Regions from separate parts of the Exiguobacterium sp. QJM3NY_9 genome, predicted to be linked through region 1. Evidence: riboswitches for the same ligand, from Rfam matches in the RefSeq annotation. Region 1 holds a riboswitch; the other holds the start of a gene.
The links. Region 1 has a riboswitch for S-adenosylmethionine ahead of AC0VYQ_RS15225 (amino acid permease). Riboswitches for the same ligand answer to the same signal wherever they lie in the genome.

Region 1 (10,578 bases):
CTTCAGGAAGATCCGACGTTCGCGATGACCCTGCGTGTCATCAAAGAGATTCCTTCATGTGAGACGGATGCGAATGCACCGTTCCTCGAAACGGTTGCACGACACATGGAAACCATCACGGGTCATCCGGCGCGGCGCGTTGCGATTCCGGGTGGGACGGACGGGGCGATGTTCAGCCAAGCAAGCCAGTCATTCCCGATTGCCGTCGCTTCGTTCCACGACTTCCGTCTCGCCCATCAAGTCGATGAATCGATTCCCTTGTCGGAGTATTTCCAGACGATTGCGTTATGTAAGCAACTCGCACTTGAATCCCTAGCCTGAACGAAAAAAACCGCTCAAGCCTTCTCTTTCGAAGACTGGAGCGGTTTTTACGTATAGACCCCGATACTGGCAAGCGCTTGTCCGAGGTAACTTTGATCACTTTGCAGCGTGATTGTGTTTTGATTCTTCCATCCGAGTTCAATCGAGACGTGACCAAGACGATGATAGATCAACGTCATGTGAAAATCCGCTTGCGTATAGGTCGTAGATCCGCGAAGTTGCTCATGGACCGTTAAAAAATCATGCGCAAAGGAATCATACTCAGCGAACGACATATTTAATCGATGACTGGTCTGGTTGTCCGATTGCGATAGGACGACATCGATTTCCAGTATTTCTTCCAGACGATTGACCCGTAAAATACGCCATTCGACCTTCCCTTCATAACCGATGAAAGCAATCGTATGTTCCATTCGTTCCCTCCATTCTGTTTCCTACCATCGTAAGCGACGATCGTCTTTTTTGTCGACCTAATCAAAAACATCCTTTCTTCCGCTTCTGCAGAAGAAAGGATGTTCGTTTACATCAATGCCCGCTATCGATTGTATCGATGTGACGGATGTGTTTGAGATTGACCCCGATGATGACGACAGAGAGTAAGACAAATCCGCTCCCGACGTAAAACGGCAAGTTTGCGTTAAAGATTTCAGCCAATTTACCGGCCATGAATGGTGCGATGGCTGCCCCGAGGAAACGTAAAAAGCTGTATGCAGCAGATGCAGTCGAACGTTCGACCGGTGCCGCGTCCATGACGGCTGTCGTAATGAGTGTGTTGTTATTACCAAGTACCGCCCCGGCAAGAATCACACAGACGATGACGACAGCTGGTGTTTCCGTAAAGATCCCCATCAACAGCAGGAGAACGGCGAACAGTAACAGCATCAATACCATCGCTTTAATCGTTCCAAGCCATTGTTTTAACTTCGGCGCTGTCAAGACAGACGTGATGGCGAGCAACATCCCCCAACCCAGGAAGACGAAACCGAGACCTTGTGCCGGCAGTTTCATGACGAACGGCGCATAGGCCATGATTGTAAAGAAACCGACGTTATAAAGTGCTGCAACAATCCCGAGTGTCAACAGTGAACGATGTTTCATCGCTTGGAAAGGTGCGAGCAAGGAAATCTTTTGCCGTGGTGCTGTCGTTGTTGCAACTGGTTTTGGCATCAAGAACAACAAGACGAGGAAGGCGATGACCATGATTGTCGCGACACCCATGAATGGTGCGCGCCATGTGATCGAACCGAGTGTCCCTCCGAGGAGTGGTCCAATCGAAATCCCGAGACCAACGGCTGCTTCATATAAGATGATCGCTTTTGCTGTCCCGCCTGACGAGAGGGAGACGATGGCTGCAAGTGCCGTTGCGACGAACAAGGCATTCCCGAGCCCCCAGCCGCCACGTAAGGCGACAAGCGTCCAGATGCTATCGGCTTGCGATGCAAATCCGGCGACGAGCGCGATGACGGCAATGCCTAACATCAATGTTCCTTTTTGACCAATCCGTGATGAAATCGCACCTGTGATCAGCATTGCGAATGCCATGACGGCATTATAACTTGTAAATAAGAGCGTAACTTCACTTTTTGAGGCTTCTAAATTATCAGCGATCGTCGGTAAAACCGGATTGACGAGCCCCATCCCCATGAATGCCGTGATACTCGCAAAAAATACTGCCCACACGGCAATCGGTTGGTGGAATAATCCATGCTTGCTTTCTTCTAACACCGTTTCCGGCGCAAGCGTCGTTGTTTTATTGGCAAGTGCCATATTGTCCCTTCTTTCTCTTATAAGAACCGTTTAAAGGAGTGACGGATGACGTCGCCCCGACTGATGATTCCGACAAGCTTTCCTTGTTTTAAAATCGGTAATTTTTTAATCCGTTTCGAACCGAGCGTCGCTGCGATTTCTTCCATCTCCGTCTCAACATCTGCCGTGACGACTTTCCGGCGTGCCATCTCCATGACCGGACGGTTCAGAATGTGACGTACCCGCGCGTCATAATCTTCTTCATCCCCTTTGATGACATCTACATATAAAAACGTATCGACGATGATGTCTTTGTGCTTTCCAATCGCCCGCATGATGTCACCATCACTGATGTACCCAACGACTTCGCTCTCGTCATTGATAACGGGAACACCGCTGATTCCGGATTGGATGAAACGTTCGACGACATGGCGGATGACGTCTGTTTCGTGGACTGTGATCACTTCTTGTTTCATCGATTCATAAGCTTTCATCGGAATTCTCCTTTTGTGTGCGTTCTGAATAAATAAGTTGTATGATGCAATTAAATAACAAAAATGATTGTATAATACAACTAAAGGTCTGTCAAGTTTCCTGAACTCTCATTGACATGGGCTAAGTCCTTGCGTAATGATGGGAAACATGAAGCACTTAGGAAAAGAGGGGATTAACATGTCTGATCAGGCACTCGAAGTGATTGAACTAGAACTTGCGATTCTGATTCGTCGTTTGACGACAGCGACGGCCGATAACCGAAATTTGGATCGCGCGTCGTATTTGTTACTGCGCCAACTGTCCGAGTCTGGTCCAGTCGGGGTGAAGACATTGGCACGCGAATTGCAACTTGACGTCTCTACCGTCAGCCGGCAAGCGGCAGCACTCGATCAAAAGAAATTGGTCGAAAAAGTACGCGATGAAGCAGATGGCCGTGCCTTCTTCTATCACATCACTTCACTCGGACAGGAAGAACTGACGATTTACCGGATGGCACGCCTCGCGAGCATCGAACGCTTACTGACAGACTGGTCAGGCGATGATACGGAAGCATTTGGACGCCTGCTCCAACAATTTAACCGTGAACTGCGGGAACGGTGATCAGATACGCCTTAAAACGTCATGAACGAGAAGAATAGGGATAGAAAACGCCGATGACTCCGTATGAAAAACGGGATCATCGGCGTTTCTTGCGCACAGGGCGGAACCGTCCGGCACTACGATTGATTTCAGCTCGATTTTTGCAACATTACGTTCTTTCGATTGCGGCATGTATCCGTTCAATTTGTTCCGGTGTCGTCCGGCAACAACCGCCGATCAGGCGTGCCCCTGCAGCATACCACTCACTGGCAACTTCACCAAAAGCTGTACACACCGATTCACCAGACCATGTTTTCTCGACGGGATCATACTGTTCTCCCGAATTTGGATAGACGATGATCGGCACGTCCGTCAGTCGCTTCAATCCCGTTACGAAATCTGTCGTGATCGACGCCGGAAAGCAGTTTGCACCGAGCGCAGCGAGTTGCGGATGGCGGCCGACTGCTGCGACACAATCCGCAATCGTCGTGCCTTCACTGATGTGTCCCGTATCGCGAAGGGAAAAGGCGAGCCAGGCCGAGTGTTCCGGAAATTCTTCCAATATCCGAAACAGGACGGTTGCTTCTTGAAGCGACGGAATCGTTTCGAAGGCCAGTAGATCTGCTCCTGCCGCAATCAATGCCTCGATTCGGGGACGATGAAAGTTCTCAAGGGTCGCATCATCGACGCCGTAGTGTCCGATATATTCTGATCCATCGGCCAAATACGCCCCGTACGGACCGACTGATCCGGCAATCAACGCTTTTGCTCCTGTTCCGGCGACTTCTTGACGTGCATGTTGCGCCAAGTAAACCGTCTGCTTGATCAGTTCGATCGCTGCATCCGTCCCGATTCCCCGTTGCTTAAACCCTTGCAAACTTGCTTGATAACTTGAGGTAATCGCACAGTCCGCACCGATTCGAAAATAGTCGGCATGGACACGATGAATCTGCTCCGGCTCTTCGACCAAGACTCGTGCCGACCAGAGTGGATCGGCGAGATCACTCCCGTGCCGCTCCAGTTCTGTCGCGAGCGCCCCATCAAGTAAAATAAACGGTTTTTCGTTAAGTAAGGCTTCAACTGGATTTTTCTGTTTTGACATCTTCCACACTCCGTTTCTGTGATTTTTTCGTCAGGTGATGCACGAGATAACAAAGTCCGATAAAGGGAATTCCAAAATATAAGGCAACACGCTGCGTCGGATCAAAGGCAATCCCGATCAGTGACAACAGGCAAATCAAAAAGGAGACGATCGGGACAACTGGATAAAATGGTGTCCGGTACACCAAGTCTTGCACGTCGTGTCCTTCTCTCAGGTAACGCCGCCGAAAGAAGTATTGCGAAGCACTGATGCTCATCCAGACAACGACGACAGCAAGTCCTGAAATCGAGACGAGTGCGATATAGACGCTTTCTGCTGCGTAGACACTCGATAGTAGTGCAAACAATCCGCCGAGCATGCTGAACATGACGGCACGTGTCGGAACACCGTTTTGACTCAATTTAGCAAAGAACGGTGAAATCATCTGTTGATCAGACAACGACCACAACATCCGTGACGCAGCGTACAACCCGGAGTTCGCTGCCGATAAGATTGCTGTCAAGATGACAAAGTTCATGATGTCCGCCGCAAATGGAATCCCGATCCGTTCGAAGACGGCAACGAACGGACTCTCGAGCACACCGTTCGCATCCGTCGGCAGTAAAATCGCCAGGACGATGATCGTGCCGACAAAAAACACGACCAGCCGGACAATCGTCGTCCGGATGGCAAGAGGAATCGTCCGCTTCGGATCAACCGCCTCGCCTGCCGCAACACCAATCAGTTCTGTCCCCGAATAGGCAAAGTTGACGGCGAGCATCGTCATCAAAATCGCAAAGGCCCCGTTCGGGAAGAGTTCCCCTTCCGTCAGCGGTCCGAACAACGGAGCTGCTTCTCCTGACGCCAGTGGAATAAAGCCGACGATTGCTGCTGCCCCTAAGACGATGAAGGCGATGATCGTCATGACTTTCACGGCAGAAAACCAAAATTCGACTTCGGCGAACACGCGCACTGTCAGTACATTAATCACTAAAATGATGATGACGAACAATCCGCTGAACAACCAGACTGGCACGTCCGGGAACCAGCGTTGCATCAATAAACCTGCTGCCGTAAACTCGGAACCGAGCGCCACCGTCCAGGTCAGCCAGTAGAGCCAAGCGACCGTATAGCCGGTTCCCGGTCCAATATACTTTGTTGCATAACTATGAAAGGCACCGGTTTCCGGCATATGTACAGCGAGTTCCCCTAAACAAAGCATCACGAGATAAACGACGAGTGCCCCAAGCAAGTAGGACAAAATCGTCCCGATTCGACCTGCTTGCTCTAATGTGTACCCCGTACTTAGGAACAGCCCCGTCCCGATGACGCCACCTAACGACAGCATGACGATATGACGGGACTCCATCTTTCGTCGAAATGTTGTTTTTTGCTCCATCCTCCACCACTCCTCTTTCTCACTCAATAAAAAAACGCACTCCTGTACAGACAGGGTGCGTCGGTCGACAACATCAAGAGCGCTTATCGATCGGGTACAACACCCGCAGGAATTAGCACAGTATCTTTCGACCTGTTGCTGAGGCTTCAAAGGGCCAGTCCCTCCACCTCTCTGGATAAGAATGTAATTTTTCATAACAGTAGCAGTCCTTTTTTGAATTGTCAACACAATTCAGATAATAGAATTCAAAAAAAACGTCTCACACCGCATTGGCATGAGACGTTCTTTTGTTATTTTTTTACGAAGAGATTAGCTGTCTTAAGGGCCATCCGAACCGCTTTACGGTTCAATGTACCTTCTTGATGTTTAACCACCTTCGTCTGCTTGTTGAGTTTATCTTGTAACGTTTTAATCTTTTTGTCTTTATCTTTATCATGTTTTTGAATCGCAGCAATTTTTTTCTCTTCTTCCGGGAAGAATGATTCAAAACGTGCGATTGCTTCTTCCATACTGATTCCTGTAATCGGTTTAACCGCTGGGAGGAGTTCTGTTTTCGCCATTTCACGATCAAACGGCACGTTCTCTGGATAGTTCGTGTCTTGATAGATATGCTCCAAGTCGTTCGTGTTCAAGAAGTCAAGAAAGTTGTCGAAGTTTTTCACTTGAATCCGCGCCGGGCTTTGGAAGTCTGCTGTTTCGACGACGTCCGAAAGCCGTGTGTCTGCCGTGATGTCATTTGCCCAGATGTGCGTCAATTGATGGTAATCTGTTAATTCACGCATCCGTGCATCTTTAGGAATCAAAATACTTGGTGTTCCAGCGAGTGTCGCTGTGATGTTTCCGTGGAGACGTGCACCAAAGCTCAAGTCAGCTTCTTTGAGGAAGTCGAACCACGTTTGAGCGTTTAAGAAGAAACGAACACGGTCATTCATATACACCGGGTGTGACATTCTAGCTGCATAATTCATATCTGAAAGGTCTCCAAACGGATGAGTTCCAGTGTACGTCAACTTCAATTCTTTCATCCATTGTGGGATGAAATAGTGATTTGGATACTCTTCCATTCCACGTGTGATAAAATCAAGGACATTTTTGGGTGAAAAACGTGATGAATTGACACTAACCATCGAATCTTTCGTGATGTTTGTCTCACGAATGTGAAGATTACGACCGAATGCATACATCGATGGGCAACCGATGACTTTATGATCGATGCCTTCACGGAAACCAAGGCGTGTCAGGTATTTCGACGTGATTTCACCACGAAGTCCAATGATACTTGAACGTTCGAGGACTGCGCTGACGAATGCTTTAACATCCTCGTCGAACGGGAATCCGCCTTTTAAGTCCGGCTCGAATGGTGCGCGTAGACCAACACCGATGACGACGACCGGAATTTTCAATTTTTTAATCAATCGTGTGTATTTTCGAAGGGACGATGCGAACTCTTGACGGAATGCATCTGCAAGTGGAATGACGTAAAGATCAAATTTTTCGTTGATCTCATCTGCACGTTCTTCATCATAGTAGTAATAGTCAGGCGTGATCGTCGTTCCTTCCGTCATCAATGTTCGGAAGATACTGTACTGATAGATCAAATTCCCAACGTTCCCTCCGATTGAATTTTCTCTCATTATATACTCAGCATCAAACTGTTCAAAGGGTGTCATACCTGCACGAATAATAATACGCTTCATGTCAAATTATCCCCTCTCACAAATCCAAAAAAACATTAATAACTTATATTTTAGAGATATCTAAATCATATCCCTTACTTATACTTAAGTCTATTTTAATTAAAGAGATAGAGTATCATTTAAAAGAATATTCTTATCATTTAAATTTTATTTAATATTTTCCCCACTTGTAATCAGAGTCAGTCAAGAAAAATTTACGAACATAACATTTTCTAGCTACATAAATAGCTTCTCTTAAGATAAACGATAGAGTCACCTTGGAGAAGCTATTTGTAATTCTCGATTTCGAAGCCCTTCAACAGCTTAAATAGTAATTGATAGCTGTTCATATACCTTTAAATTCGTATGAATCATCCGTAACGTCGGGTACACCGCTGGCTCCGTTCCTTCTATTAAACTGCCAAACAGATGGTCTGCTTCGACCATGCCTTGTTTTTCCATATCCCGTTGCAACGACGACTTCATATCCGGTGCCATTTGATGAATCCGTTTTTCCTGCTCCTGTTCGATATGTTGCACGAACGTTGCCCCTTGACTGTCCATGGCTTGTTTTGCTTCTCGTAAGACATTCCGGATGACACGATCCCCGGCGGCGTCGTCGCGAATCGGACCAATCGGTGCCCGAAATAGCGAAGTCACTCCGGAAAAGGTCGTAATGAAGAGATACTTTTGCCACATGTCTTGCATGATGTGGTCTGATGCTTTAATCGATGCTTTCGTCCCTGCAAGTGCTTCCTTCACCTCAAGCAAGCGATCCGTCCAGTCCCCTGTTCTTGGACCAAACACGAGTTGATGGGCAGGACTCGTCTGAATGACGCGTCCATTCGCGTCAAGCGTCGATTCAATGAAGCATAAGCCGCCGAGGACACGGGGCTCGCCAAATTTAGCGACGAGTTGTTCGACATGCCGCATCCCGTTCAAGACAGGTAACACATATGTATCAGGTCCGACGAATCCTTCGAGATCCCCGATGACATGCTCCAGGTGATACGCTTTCGTCGACACGATGACTAAGTCAAACGTCTCTTTTGTTCCGACTTGAATCAGTCGTGGCGTCAACGATACGTCTCCGTGCGAACTAATGATTTCAAGACCCGTTCGCTCCAGCTCCTTTGCCCGACGCTCACGGACAAGAAACGTCACGTCTTCGCCTTTTTCTGCTAGGCGTCCTCCGAAATATCCTCCGACAGCCCCTGCACCTACGACTAAAATCTTCATCATGTATCCTCCTTCGCCTAAAGAACAGCATGTTTTTCTCAGAAAAATGTTTTCTACATCCTATCATACTGAAGGTAATGCGAATGTAAACGAAAAGAAATAAAGCGTTTTCATTGAAGCGCTTGCATTTTGTATTCAGTCGTTTATACTACTTGTATACAAGTATACTCATAAAACAAAGCAGGTGATTTTTATGTCTGATTTTTTATACCCGATTAAATGGTTATCGAAAGCATCAACCGGAGACCGTGTCGCCCATGAACTCCGGATGCGCATCATTTCCGGAAAGATTGAGCAAGGGACCGTCCTTTCTGAAAATAAATTAGCGACGGATTTTTCCGTCAGTCGTTCGCCCGTTCGCGACGCTTTAAAAGTTCTCGCTGCCGAACGGATCATCCGGCTTGAACGGATGGGGGCCGTCGTCGTTGGCTTGTCGGAAAAAGACATCCGTGAGATTTATGACGTCCGCCTGTTAATCGAAACATTCGTCTTCGAACGGATCGTCCGGATGGACCGTCAAGAACTCGTCCGTGAACTGAGAAAGATCCTTGAGATGATGAAAGTCGCGATCAAGTTTAATGATGCCGACGAATTTTCGTATCAAGATGTTCTGTTCCACGAGACGATCATCCGGTCGATTGATCACAGTTATGTCAGCATGATTTGGCAAAACTTAAAACCGGTCATGGAAAGCTTCATCCTCTTATCGATGCGGACTCGCTTCGAAGGACAGATGGAGGATTTCGACCGGATCATCGCCAACCACGCACTTTATATCGAAGCCATCGAAACAGGAGACCGTGAACGGATGGTCACGTCTCTCCACCAGAACTTCGACGATGTCCAAGAAGTCGAAGATTTATGGCAATCGCAACAGATGATGACGAAAGGAGTCGAACCACATGACTGAATACATGCTAGGAATCGATATCGGGACGACGAGCACGAAAGCCGTCCTCTTTACGACGAAAGGAGAAGTCGTCGGTCAAACGAACGTCGGTTATCCGCTCCATACACCAAACCGCTCGACTGCTGAACAGGATCCGGAAGAAATTTTCCACGCCGTCCTCGAAACGATTCGTCTGCTGACGAAGCAGTACCCGAACCAAAAACCAAAATTCGTTGCTTTCAGTAGTGCGATGCACAGCTTGATTGCCATCGATGAGGACGACCAGCCCTTGACTGCCTGCATCACCTGGGCAGACAGTCGGAGCGAAGCCTGGTCGAACCGGATTAAGGAAGAGTACGGAAATGATGTCTACCACCGGACCGGTACACCGATTCACCCGATGTCCCCTCTCGCGAAAATCTTTTGGCTCGTCGAAGACCGGCCGGAGATTGCCGAGCGGACGAAAAAATACATCGGAATCAAGGAATTTGTCTTCCAGCGTCTGTTCGGACGTTACGTGATTGATCATTCGCTCGCATCGGCGACAGGATTGTTCAATATCCACGACATGAAGTGGGACTCGAAAGCCTTAGAGATCGCCGGCATCGATGCTTCAAAATTGTCGGAACCTGTCTCGACGACGACACAGTATTCGGACATTAATCCAGAATATGCAAAACAAATCGGACTTGATCCGGCAACACCTTTCATGATCGGCGCCAGTGACGGGGTCCTATCGAACCTCGGCGTCAATGCCATCCGTAAGGGCGAAATCGCCATCACGATTGGGACGAGCGGTGCGATCCGGACGATCATTGACCGGCCGCAGACGGACGAAAAGGGACGGACGTTCTGTTACGCACTGACTGAAAAGCACTGGGTCATCGGTGGTCCGGTCAACAATGGCGGGATGGTCTTACGCTGGATTCGCGATGAGCTCGCATCTGCTGAAGTCGAGACGGCGAAACGACTCGGGATTGATCCGTATGCGGTGTTGACGAAAATCGCTGAACGGGTCCGTCCGGGTTCAGACGGACTGTTGTTCCATCCGTATCTATCGGGCGAACGGGCACCTCTTTGGAATCCGGACGTCAGTGGCTCATTCTTCGGATTGACGTTGTCACATAAAAAAGAACATATGATTCGTGCCGCG
Region 2 (10,578 bases), 700 kb from region 1:
TGAGCTGATTGACCACTTAGATCCGAAACGATTTGTCATCGAAGTGCTTGAGACCGTCGTCATCGATTCGCATATGCTGTCGGTTTTGAAAAAATGGAAAGAGGCTGGATTTCAATTGGCCTTGGATGATTTCGTGACGGATTTATTACGAAATCATGGTCCAGAGTTGTTTGATTTAATTGATTTAATAAAAATTGATATCGAAGCAATCAACCCACGTGAACAAAGTGCGATTTTACATATCGTTAAACGAAACTATCCGCATATCCGTTTGTTGGCAGAGCGTGTCGAAACGCATGAAGATCATCTGCGTAGCTTGAGCATGGGGTACGACTGGTTCCAAGGCTACTTTTATGCAAAACCGATGCTGATGAAAGGGAAGGCTGTTCCGCCACAATTGCCTGTATTGTTAAAGATGTTGAAGTGGCTCGAATCAGATGAGTATTATGATCAAGTCGTTGATGAAATCGAAGGAAATCCATACATTAGTGTGCAAGTCCTTCAGCTTATCAATTCTCCCGGGATTGGTCTTCGAAATACCGTCGAATCCGTTCGTCAAGCGATTTCACTGCTCGGGTTTTCACAACTTAAAAGTTGGATTTCGTTAATCGTTTTACGAGAGATGCGACTTGCGAGTCCGTACAAGTGGTCAGACGAGTTGTTGCGTTCTTCACTGCATTGTGCCAAGTTATGCGAGTTATTTGCACTTGAAACAAAGACGTTACGTCCGGAAAGTGCCTACATGATTGGCTTACTCTCGCATATCGATGCATTACTGTCAGTCGATATTGATGAAATCATCGATCAATTACCAATCGAGTCGACGTTGAAAATCGTGTTACAAGGAAAAGATCACCCGTTTCGTGATTGTTTATTGCTCGCGATTAGTGCCGACCGTGGTGAATTTGAACAGTTTGAAAAACTAACCCATCGTTTTGGTATTTCAAAACAGCGTGCCTATGCACTATTAAAAGAGAGTCAAGATTGGTTGACTAAAAAAGAACTTCATCTGCAACCGGATGAAGAAGATTCAATCGTCTAATGGACGTTAAAAGGCACCAGCTCACTGAACATACAGTGTCTGGTGCCTTTTAATTATCTTAATTTAATTAAACACGTGGCCCTGCTGATTTGATTTCAGTAGTTGCACTGTCGAACCGTGTGAAATTTTGTTTGAATTTAGTTGCCAAAGCCCGTGCTTGTTGTTCATACGCATCAGCATCCGACCAAACTTTGACAGGATTGAGCAAGTCGCTTGGGACACCAGGGACTTCGAGCGGCATGTGTAGCCCGAAAATCGGATGCTCTTCCGTCGGGATATCAGCGAGCGTGCCGTTGACAGCTGCATTGACCATCGTCCGTGTATAGGAAAGCTTCATCCGACTTCCCGTCCCATATGCGCCACCCGTCCAGCCTGTATTGACGAGGTAGACCGTGACACCATGCCGGTCGATGAGCTCACCGAGCATCGTTGCATATTTTTCAGGAATGAGCGGTAAGAAAGGCGAACCGAAGCATGTCGAGAATGTCGCTTCCGGTTCTGTTACGCCACGCTCTGTCCCGGCTAACTTCGATGTATACCCGGATAAGAAGTGATACATCGCTTGCTCCTTCGTCAACTTACTGATTGGCGGCAGGACGCCGTAAGCATCAGCTGTTAAAAAGACAATCGTTTTCGGATGTCCGGCGCGTGATGGTACTGCAATATTATCAATCGCTGTAATCGGATAAGCGGCCCGTGTGTTTTCCGTTTTCGACGTATCATCATAGTCAGGAATTCGTGCATCATCGAGGACGACGTTTTCGAGGACAGTGCCAAAACGAATCGCATCAAAGATTTGTGGTTCTTTTTCGCGCGATAGGTTGACCGTTTTTGCGTAACAGCCACCTTCGATATTGAAGACGCCGTCGTTGGACCACCCGTGCTCATCGTCACCAATCAATTGACGACTGTCGTCAGCAGACAGTGTGGTCTTACCAGTACCGGATAATCCGAAGAATAAAGCGACGTCACCCTCATGACCGACGTTAGCCGAGCAATGCATCGATAAGACGTCTCGTTGAGGTAAAAGGTAGTTCATGACAGAGAAAATCGATTTTTTGATTTCGCCCGCATATTCCGTTCCACCGATTAAGACAATCCGATGTTCGAATGACATGGCGATGAACGTTTCGGAATTCGTTCCATCGACTTTCGGATCTGCTTTGAAGTGAGGCGCATAAATAACCGTGAAAGGCTCAAAAGCAGCTTCTGTCGGATATTCACGCAAAAATAGTTGTTTTGCAAACAAATTATGCCAAGCATATTGTGTCACAATCCGAACCGGAAGGGTAAAATGAGTGTCTGCACCAGCAGCAGCTTCTGTGTAGTAGAGCTGATCTGCTTCATTCATGTAGCGAAGAACTTTTTGTAAAAGTTGCTCGAAGTTGTCTGCTTCCATCGGTTGATTGACATGGCCCCAATCGATATGTGACTCGCATGACTGATCGCGAACAATGAACTTGTCTTTAGGTGAACGACCTGTAAATTTCCCCGTTTCTACAGACAGAGCGCCATTTTCAGCAAGAACCCCTTCTTCGTTACGAATTGCATGTTCGACTAGCTCAGCAACAGATAGTTGTTTGAACACATGCTCCTTCTTGAGTAGCTCTTCGATATTCAGGACCGTCATCGGCATCCTGACCCCACCTTTCCCCTACGTTGGTTTAGCTCTGGCATTTAGTATGACACATTTATTATATATGACATACTAAAGGATGAGCAATCCTTTTTTAGCGCTGATTTCTATTTTTCTGGAAACGCTTTCAGCATTAACAGTTTAACATCTCTTCGGGAAAGTTTCGACTAGAAATTAAAACGTAGCTTGACAGAGTGGTCACAACTTTATATCATGTAATTCGTAACGGATACTCTTATTCTGAGCAGGTGGAGGGAACAAGGCCCGAAGAAACCCGGCAACCGTCCTACATTAAGAATTCTATTAATGAAGGAAAAGGTGCTCTCCTGAAGCGAAGTAAACACTTCGAACGATAAGAGGGTAAAGGAAGAACGCACAACCTTTCCCTGACCATTTTTTGGACATGGAGAGGTTTTTTTCATTTTACCGTCCCACTCAACTAGGGGAAATGAGTACACCGTCAAATTCTTTTTTGGGAGGGTCAAACATGACAAACCTTAATCGCCGACTATTTACGTCGGAGTCAGTTACTGAAGGTCACCCGGATAAAATCTGTGACCAAATCTCGGATTCTATCTTAGATGCAATCCTCGCAGCCGATCCGAATGCTCGTGTCGCTGCTGAAACATCTGTCACGACAGGACTTGTCCTCGTCGCAGGTGAAATCACGACATCGACTTATGTCGATATCCCGAAAGTCGTTCGCGAAACAATTCGTGAGATTGGCTATACACGCGCTAAATATGGTTTCGATGCAGACACTTGTGCTGTATTGACTTCAATCGATGAGCAATCAGCAGATATCGCTCTCGGTGTTGACCAAGCGCTTGAAGCACGCGAAGGTAGCATGTCAGATGAAGAAATCGATGCAATCGGTGCAGGGGACCAAGGTCTCATGTTCGGTTATGCAACGAAAGAAACACCTGAATTGATGCCACTTCCGATTTCACTTTCACACAAACTTGCTCGTCGTCTCGCAGAAGTCCGTAAAACTGGACAACTTGACTACCTCCGTCCGGATGGTAAGACGCAAGTAACTGTAGAATACAATGAGAACAACGAACCGGTTCGTGTCGATACAATCGTCATCTCAACACAACATGCAGAAGAAGTGACGCTTGAGCAAATCCAAGCAGACCTGAAAGAGCATGTCATCGCACCTGTGATTCCATCAGAATACATCGATGCGGAAACAAAGTTCTTCATTAACCCGACAGGCCGCTTCGTCATCGGTGGACCACAAGGTGATGCAGGATTAACTGGACGTAAAATCATCGTTGATACGTATGGTGGATATGCACGTCATGGCGGCGGCGCATTCTCTGGTAAAGATCCAACAAAAGTTGACCGTTCTGCAGCATATGCAGCACGTTACGTCGCGAAAAACCTCGTAGCTGCTGGTCTTGCAGATAAAGCAGAAGTTCAACTTGCGTACGCGATTGGTGTCGCGCACCCAGTATCGATTGCAGTTGATACGTTTGGAACAGGTAAACTTCCAGAAGCACAACTCGTCGAACTCGTTGCTGAAAACTTCGATCTTCGCCCAGCAGGGATCATCAACATGCTTGATCTCCGCCGTCCGATTTATCGTCAGACAGCAGCTTATGGTCATTTCGGTCGTACAGATATCGAATTACCATGGGAGCAAACAGATAAAGCAGCAATTCTTGAAGAACAAGCGAAACGATTCGCTTAATTTTCAGTTCAGAAGCAGACTCGCATGAGTTTGTTTCTGAACTTTTTTTGTTTGTCTCGAACTTTGCAGGGAAACGAATGATTTTTCTAGAAAAGGGTAAAAGAACATGTACCGGTAAACGGAAAAAAGGGGGAGTCCGATATGGAGATACGCGAAGCAATTCCTACTGATGCGGCACGCATTCATGATATTGCCATTACCTCTTGGATGGATACGTACGAAGAGATTTATTCGGAAAGCTCGAAAGCCCATTTCGTACAAGAGGCGTATCCGCAAGAAGAAGTCGTTCGAGCAATTCGGACGGCGGAGGAAGCGCGGGGAGAATATTTCAATGTCGCCATTATCGAGGAAGAAATCGTCGGTTTCATCCATGCGATCGATGTTGACGGCACGTGGGAAATCGTTCGCTTGTATGTACTACCGAAATATCAACAAAATGGGATTGGACGAAAGTTGATTCGTGAACTTGAACACCAAGGTGCTTCCCCGATTGAAGTCTACGTTGAATCACGAAACTATAAAGCGCGCCAGTTTCTAGTCTCTTTCGGTTTTAGAGAAGAAAGTGAAACGACTGAAGAAATTTTCGGTCAAGTGGAACCTGTGACACGCTTAAAACGTATATATGAATGAAAATCCGACTTAAGATGGTTTTTGACATCAAGATGTAAACGTTATAATACAGAGATACTTGTATGAAGAGGTGAGTTTGTGGAAGATCAAGCAACAGGGATTATCGTACTCGTCTATCCCCTTCAACTGCGAGCGACGCCGAGCGATGCATTAATTCGAGTCCTTGAAAAGGATTATGAAGTGTTACGTGTAGACGCACCGCGCCGGATATCGCTTGAGGAACATCAACAACTACTGAAGGATGCTTTACGAGAAGCCGGAAAACGAAAGTTACCGATTCATATCATCGCCTGCAGCATGGGCGCACTCGTCGTCAACCGGCTACTGCAGGAATATGAATTGCCGATTGCGAGTTTGTCGTATATTTCGCCGTTATTTGATTGGCATAATTCAAAACAACTCGGTGGCGTCAAACAAGTATTTGCAAGTGCATTCGATCGTTTTCGGCCGGATGCGCCACTCGGGATGTTGCCGTTTGGTCAAAATAGTGAAGATACGGCACGTCTTGGTGAGTTGACATATGCACAGTACCGGGAGATTGAAGAAGAAATCGTCTTACATGATGAAGAGCGGAAGAAACTACCGCGAGTCAACCTCGCTTGTTTTTATGCACCGGACGATCAATTCGCGGACGTAAAATATACGTTAGAGATTTGCCGGAAAATGGGTGGCGATCAAATCTATCTTCAACGGCTCCATGGATTTCCGCATTTCAGCTTTGAACGTCTCAATACACGGTTCGCTGAAAAATTATTGCTTTTTTTGAAGATGGTTGAGGAATGACAAAAAAGACGCTGTCGTGCTGACAGCGTCTTTTACTATTAATCGAGTGTTTGCTTTTTTAATTTTTTTTCGATGGCGATGATGAAAGGAGGATTGTTTTGTTGATTGAGAAAACGATACTGTAAGACGGCGTAGTCTTGCTGCGAAAGACTTTCGACATAATCGAGAACAGCATCCCGTTCCCGTCTTCCTTCTACATGTCCATGATAGATGACGAGGACGATTAAACCGCCGGGTACGAGGACGGGTAACAAAGCACCTAGCGCTTCTAACGTATCTTCACCGGTCGTCGTGACGGACTTGTCACTTCCTGGTAAATAACCAAGATTGAAAACGCCCGCTCGAATCGGACGGGCTTCATTAACGAGGCGTGCGCCAACATGAATATGACTTTCGTGGTAGAGATCGACCCACTCTTTGACGTGAGCGGTTTCTAGACGACGTTTCGTTTCTTCAATCGCTTGTTCTTGTACATCGAAGGCGATGACACGACCGTCTGGTCCGACTTGCTCCGCAAGAAACAAGGTATCGTGACCATTTCCGGCAGTCATATCGACGACACAATCTCCTTCGTGGATGACAGATTCTAAGAGTTCTTTGGCATAAGGTAAGACGCGGGCTAGTGACATGGGTTTAGGCTCCTGTTCAAGTAAGATTGTTCTTTGTTCGTTCATCACGTATTCTTTTGTTCCTGATTATACCATTATTCCGATAATTCATTCAAAATGAAGTTTCTTGACAGAGCACAGAACAATTTCGTAAAGTGGCAAAGGTGAGAACTATATTGGAGGACACCTATTATGCCGAAATTACCTCGTGCGGTCTGGATCCTCGTGTTGGCGATGGCGATCAATACGACAGGAGCCTCTTTTTTATGGCCGTTTAATACATTATATATTCATGAATACTTAGGCGAATCCATGACCAAGGCAGGAATGGCCTTGTTCGTCAACTCGGCGCTCGCAATCGTCGGAAATTACATGGGTGGAAAAGCGTTTGATCGTTTAGGTGGGAAGCGGACGCTCATCATCAGTGTCATCGGACTCGTGATTGCTTCGATTGGTCTGCTGTTGTTCCATCAGACATTCATTGGTTATGTGACGATGCTTGGATTGATCGGTTTCGTCGGGGGGATGGTGTTCCCGACGATTTACGCATTAACCGGTCTGATTTGGCCAAAAGGCGGACGACGTGCCTTCAATGCAATCTATGTAGCACAAAACGTTGGAGTTGCGCTTGGTACGGCAGTCAGTGGTCAAATTGCTGCGATTGATATTCAATTTATTTTCATCGCGAACTTATTGCTCTATGTAGTGTTTGCGATTGTTCTGTTCATAGGATTGAACTGGATTCAGGCGCCGCAGGTTAAACGACAAAAAGAGTTCACGACGGAAGAAGTCCGTGAGCCGTTATCGAAGGAATCGGTTCGGACGATGCTCTACGTTTCAGTCGGATATGCGTTGCTTTGGTTCGTTTATGTACAATGGCAAGGAACGTTTGCCGTCCACACGAAATCACTTGGTGTGACGATTTCCGAGTACTCGATTTTATGGACAATCAATGGAGCATTAATCGTCTTCGCACAACCGCTCTTGACGCCGATTTTAAGATGGTTCGGAGATGATCTAAAACGTCAATTATTGACGGGAACGGGCATCTTCTTATTATCCTATCTCATCGTACCGTTTGCTGAAGGGTTTGAAATGTTTCTTGTTGCGATGGTCATTTTAACGATTGGAGAGATGTTCATTTGGCCAGCTGTCCCTGCGATGGCGGCACGACTTGCACCGATCGGTAAAGAAGGTGAATTCCAAGGTTACGTCAACATTGCGGCTTCCGCCGGACGGATGATTAGTCCGACGGTCGGTGGATTGATTTACGATTTATCTGGGATGAATGCGGTCTTCTTGACGCTAATCGGATTGATTTTACTTGCAGGTATCGTATTTGTTCGAGCAATTCCTAAAACTAATTAAGGGAGCTTAGACCAACTGTTTCGAAAAAGAAATAGGTGGTCTAAGCGTCGTGTAGACAAACTATTAAGAAGCGTAAACAGGTGGTATCGAGATGCAATCCGTTCTGGCTTCCTTGTCTCGCCTCGTCTTCAAAGCGATTCAAGACGTATTGCGCGCTAAACCGTTTGCATGCCCGACTTTCCGTCACAGTGTTACTTGAAAAAGCGTCACGTTTCGTTGACTCTGAACTGAGCCCTAGAGTTTGGACAGTTTAATAAAAGCACCCTTAACGTATTAAGCTGCTATGAGATGGCTTCGGTATTGTACCGGAGTCATCTTTTGTAGTTTCCATTGTCTTCGTTCGCTATTGTAATAATCAATGTAAGCATCGACCATGGCACAGACCTCATCGAGGTCAGATGCTAATTTATAATCGACATAATCTTTCAAGTGCCCAAAGAACGATTCCATCGGGGCATTATCTAGGCAGTTTCCTCTACGAGACATGGATTGAAGCATTCCCATCTCACGGATGCGTGTTTGATAAGCAGGATGCGTATAATGGAATCCTTGATCGGAATGTATCATGGCTTCCGGGTGTATATTCCCTTGAAGTCGTTCTGCGAGTTTATTCGTTGTATGAAGGACTAGTTCCATATGGAGGCTTGTAGATAGATGATGTGCCATAATTTCACGTGTAGCGACATCCTTCACACAAGAGAGATAAACAGTTTGGCCAGATCCAATACGGAGATAAGTGATGTCTGTGACGAATACCTTACCAGGCTCATCTTGATCGAAACGACGGTTCAAGTGGTTCGGTACAGTCTTATGTTCATATGTCGCTTTAGCGATTTTACGATAAGCGTTCTGCCTACGGATTTTCGTCACGATTCCAAACTTCCTCATGATACGCAAAATACGTTTATGATTCATCGGTCCACCAATAAGATCAAGCATCTCCATGTAAAGACCACGATAGCCGATTTTTCCCTTGTGACGATCATGAACACGTTTTAGAAGTAGGTAGTCCGCATAGTCGCGTTCTTCCCGAAGGGAAACACTATCCGTACGTGCGAGCCAGGCGTAATAACCACTGCGGCTCACTTCAGCGAGCGTACATAGATCCGTCACGAATCGGCCCGATGATTGTTTCCGTAAGACAATATTGATTGCCTGATAGCGCTCAGATGCGGTTAGTTTCGATACTTCGCCTCTCTTTCGAGAGCGTCGAGCTTTTTTAGTAATTCGTTCTCCGTTGTGAGGTACTTGATTCGTGCTTCAGCTTTCGCAAGGCGTCGTTCGACGGAATCATCTTTTTTCGGTCGACCTCCAAGATTTGATTTTCCACGTCTCTCATTCAAGAGTCCTTCTTCTCCATAAATACGATAGGTCTTCCGCCATCGTTTCAACGCTTCGTTCGTTGTTCGCTTACCGATCATGTCCAGGTCAAAGCCGCTTTCCTCAAAGATTTGTATCGGTCGCTTACCAGCTAAATTCTCACGTACAGCGTGAATCTTAAATTCTCCTTTATATTGAATCGTACGATCTGATACCGAGGCTACGTGAAGATTCGCTTCAAGTTGTCTGATTTGATCTGGATTGAAGGTACGTCTGTTCATGAATAATTCTCCCGTCTAAATTGAATAGGTACAGTATATCGATATCTTTAAACACAAAAAACCCCGAATGGGGTCTTTTATCAAGTGTCCATCATTCAGGGTTCAGTTCACTCCTGCGGGGAAAAGTGCGTTTTTTAACGCACTTTCAGAGGCAGGCAAGACCCTGCTCGTTGTCCGGGAGGACCAAGGAGCAACGGCTTGCGCCTCGCCCGAGGAAAGCAACGAAAAAAGACGCTTGATCTCCCAATAGCACTTTGTGTACAGTCTGAGACCAACTGTTTCGAAAAGAAATAGTTGGTCTTTTTTTTGCTAAACGGAATAAAAAGAAATCAAACAGGGTACTGATTTAAAGAGGTAAAATTTAATTAATTAACCAAATTAAAGGAATTTAATTTTATTTTTATGGTCTGTTTTTTAACAGGAGGTGTACCAGAATGGCAAAGTGCGTTTTTATCGACGATCAGGCAACTTGGACAGCACTTATTCGCAATCAGCCGCTAGACATCTTTTACAGTTATGAATACGTTATGTTAAATGCACGAGAAGGGGAACATCCCGGGTTGATTTATTTTCAAGGAGAGGCCGGGAAACTGTTTTATCCTTTCTTAAAACGAGCTATTTTTGATACGGAGTATTGGGATTTGATTACTCCATACGGATATGGCGGTCCTGAAGTGGTGGGTGATTTGACTGAAAAGGAGTGGGCAGAGGCTCGAACTTCCTTTTATGACTGGGCATTGCAGAAAAAGATTGTCACAGAGTTGATCCGATACAATCCGTTGACTGAAAATCAGCGGTATGCACACCACTGGACACAAAAAGAATTTATTCGACATACTACGAGTATCGACCTACGACCATCCGTAGAAGAAATTACACAGACATTTCATAAGAAGACGCGGAGTATGATTCGGAAATCACTGGCTTCTGATTTAGTTGTCCGGCGAGGGACACACGAAGATTTACAATCGTTCATTCAATTGTATTATCAGACGATGGACCGAAAGGACGCTTCGAGCCATTACTACTTTTCTCGAGATTACTTCGAACAGTTATTTGAGCCGACGAACCTCTGTACGCCGCTCCTCTTGATTGCAGAACTTAACGAGGAAATCATCGGAGGTTACTTCGTTTTACTTGGTCGAGAATTTGCACATGGTCATTTGATTGGCTGTAAGCGGGATGAACATAAGGTCTATCCAAATCAACGGTTA

Region 2: another riboswitch for S-adenosylmethionine. It lies ahead of metK (methionine adenosyltransferase); the one in region 1 lies ahead of AC0VYQ_RS15225 (amino acid permease).

What each region holds. Positions count from the first base shown of each region.
Region 1 is NZ_CM149679.1:2,985,795-2,996,372, forward strand. It holds gene AC0VYQ_RS15195 (ArgE/DapE family deacylase) at 1-321, shown strand, start outside; gene AC0VYQ_RS15200 (hypothetical protein) at 369-734, opposite strand; gene AC0VYQ_RS15205 (MFS transporter) at 847-2,088, opposite strand; gene AC0VYQ_RS15210 (CBS domain-containing protein) at 2,106-2,561, opposite strand; gene AC0VYQ_RS15215 (MarR family winged helix-turn-helix transcriptional regulator) at 2,740-3,162, shown strand; gene mmuM (homocysteine S-methyltransferase) at 3,311-4,243, opposite strand; gene AC0VYQ_RS15225 (amino acid permease) at 4,218-5,621, opposite strand; SAM riboswitch class I at 5,702-5,803, opposite strand; gene AC0VYQ_RS15230 (polysaccharide pyruvyl transferase family protein) at 5,912-7,318, opposite strand; gene AC0VYQ_RS15235 (ketopantoate reductase family protein) at 7,622-8,536, opposite strand; gene AC0VYQ_RS15240 (GntR family transcriptional regulator) at 8,730-9,446, shown strand; gene gntK (gluconokinase) at 9,439-10,578, shown strand, end outside.
Region 2 is NZ_CM149679.1:2,282,246-2,292,823, reverse strand. It holds gene AC0VYQ_RS11740 (EAL and HDOD domain-containing protein) at 1-1,042, shown strand, start outside; gene pckA (phosphoenolpyruvate carboxykinase (ATP)) at 1,110-2,678, opposite strand; SAM riboswitch class I at 2,911-3,037, shown strand; gene metK (methionine adenosyltransferase) at 3,166-4,374, shown strand; gene AC0VYQ_RS11725 (N-acetyltransferase family protein) at 4,516-5,004, shown strand; gene AC0VYQ_RS11720 (alpha/beta fold hydrolase) at 5,083-5,787, shown strand; gene mnmM (tRNA 5-(aminomethyl)-2-thiouridylate-methyltransferase MnmM) at 5,826-6,416, opposite strand; gene AC0VYQ_RS11710 (MDR family MFS transporter) at 6,588-7,763, shown strand; one part of gene AC0VYQ_RS11705 (IS3 family transposase) at 8,037-8,995, opposite strand; one part of gene AC0VYQ_RS11705 (IS3 family transposase) at 8,995-9,364, opposite strand; gene AC0VYQ_RS11700 (peptidoglycan bridge formation glycyltransferase FemA/FemB family protein) at 9,799-10,578, shown strand, end outside.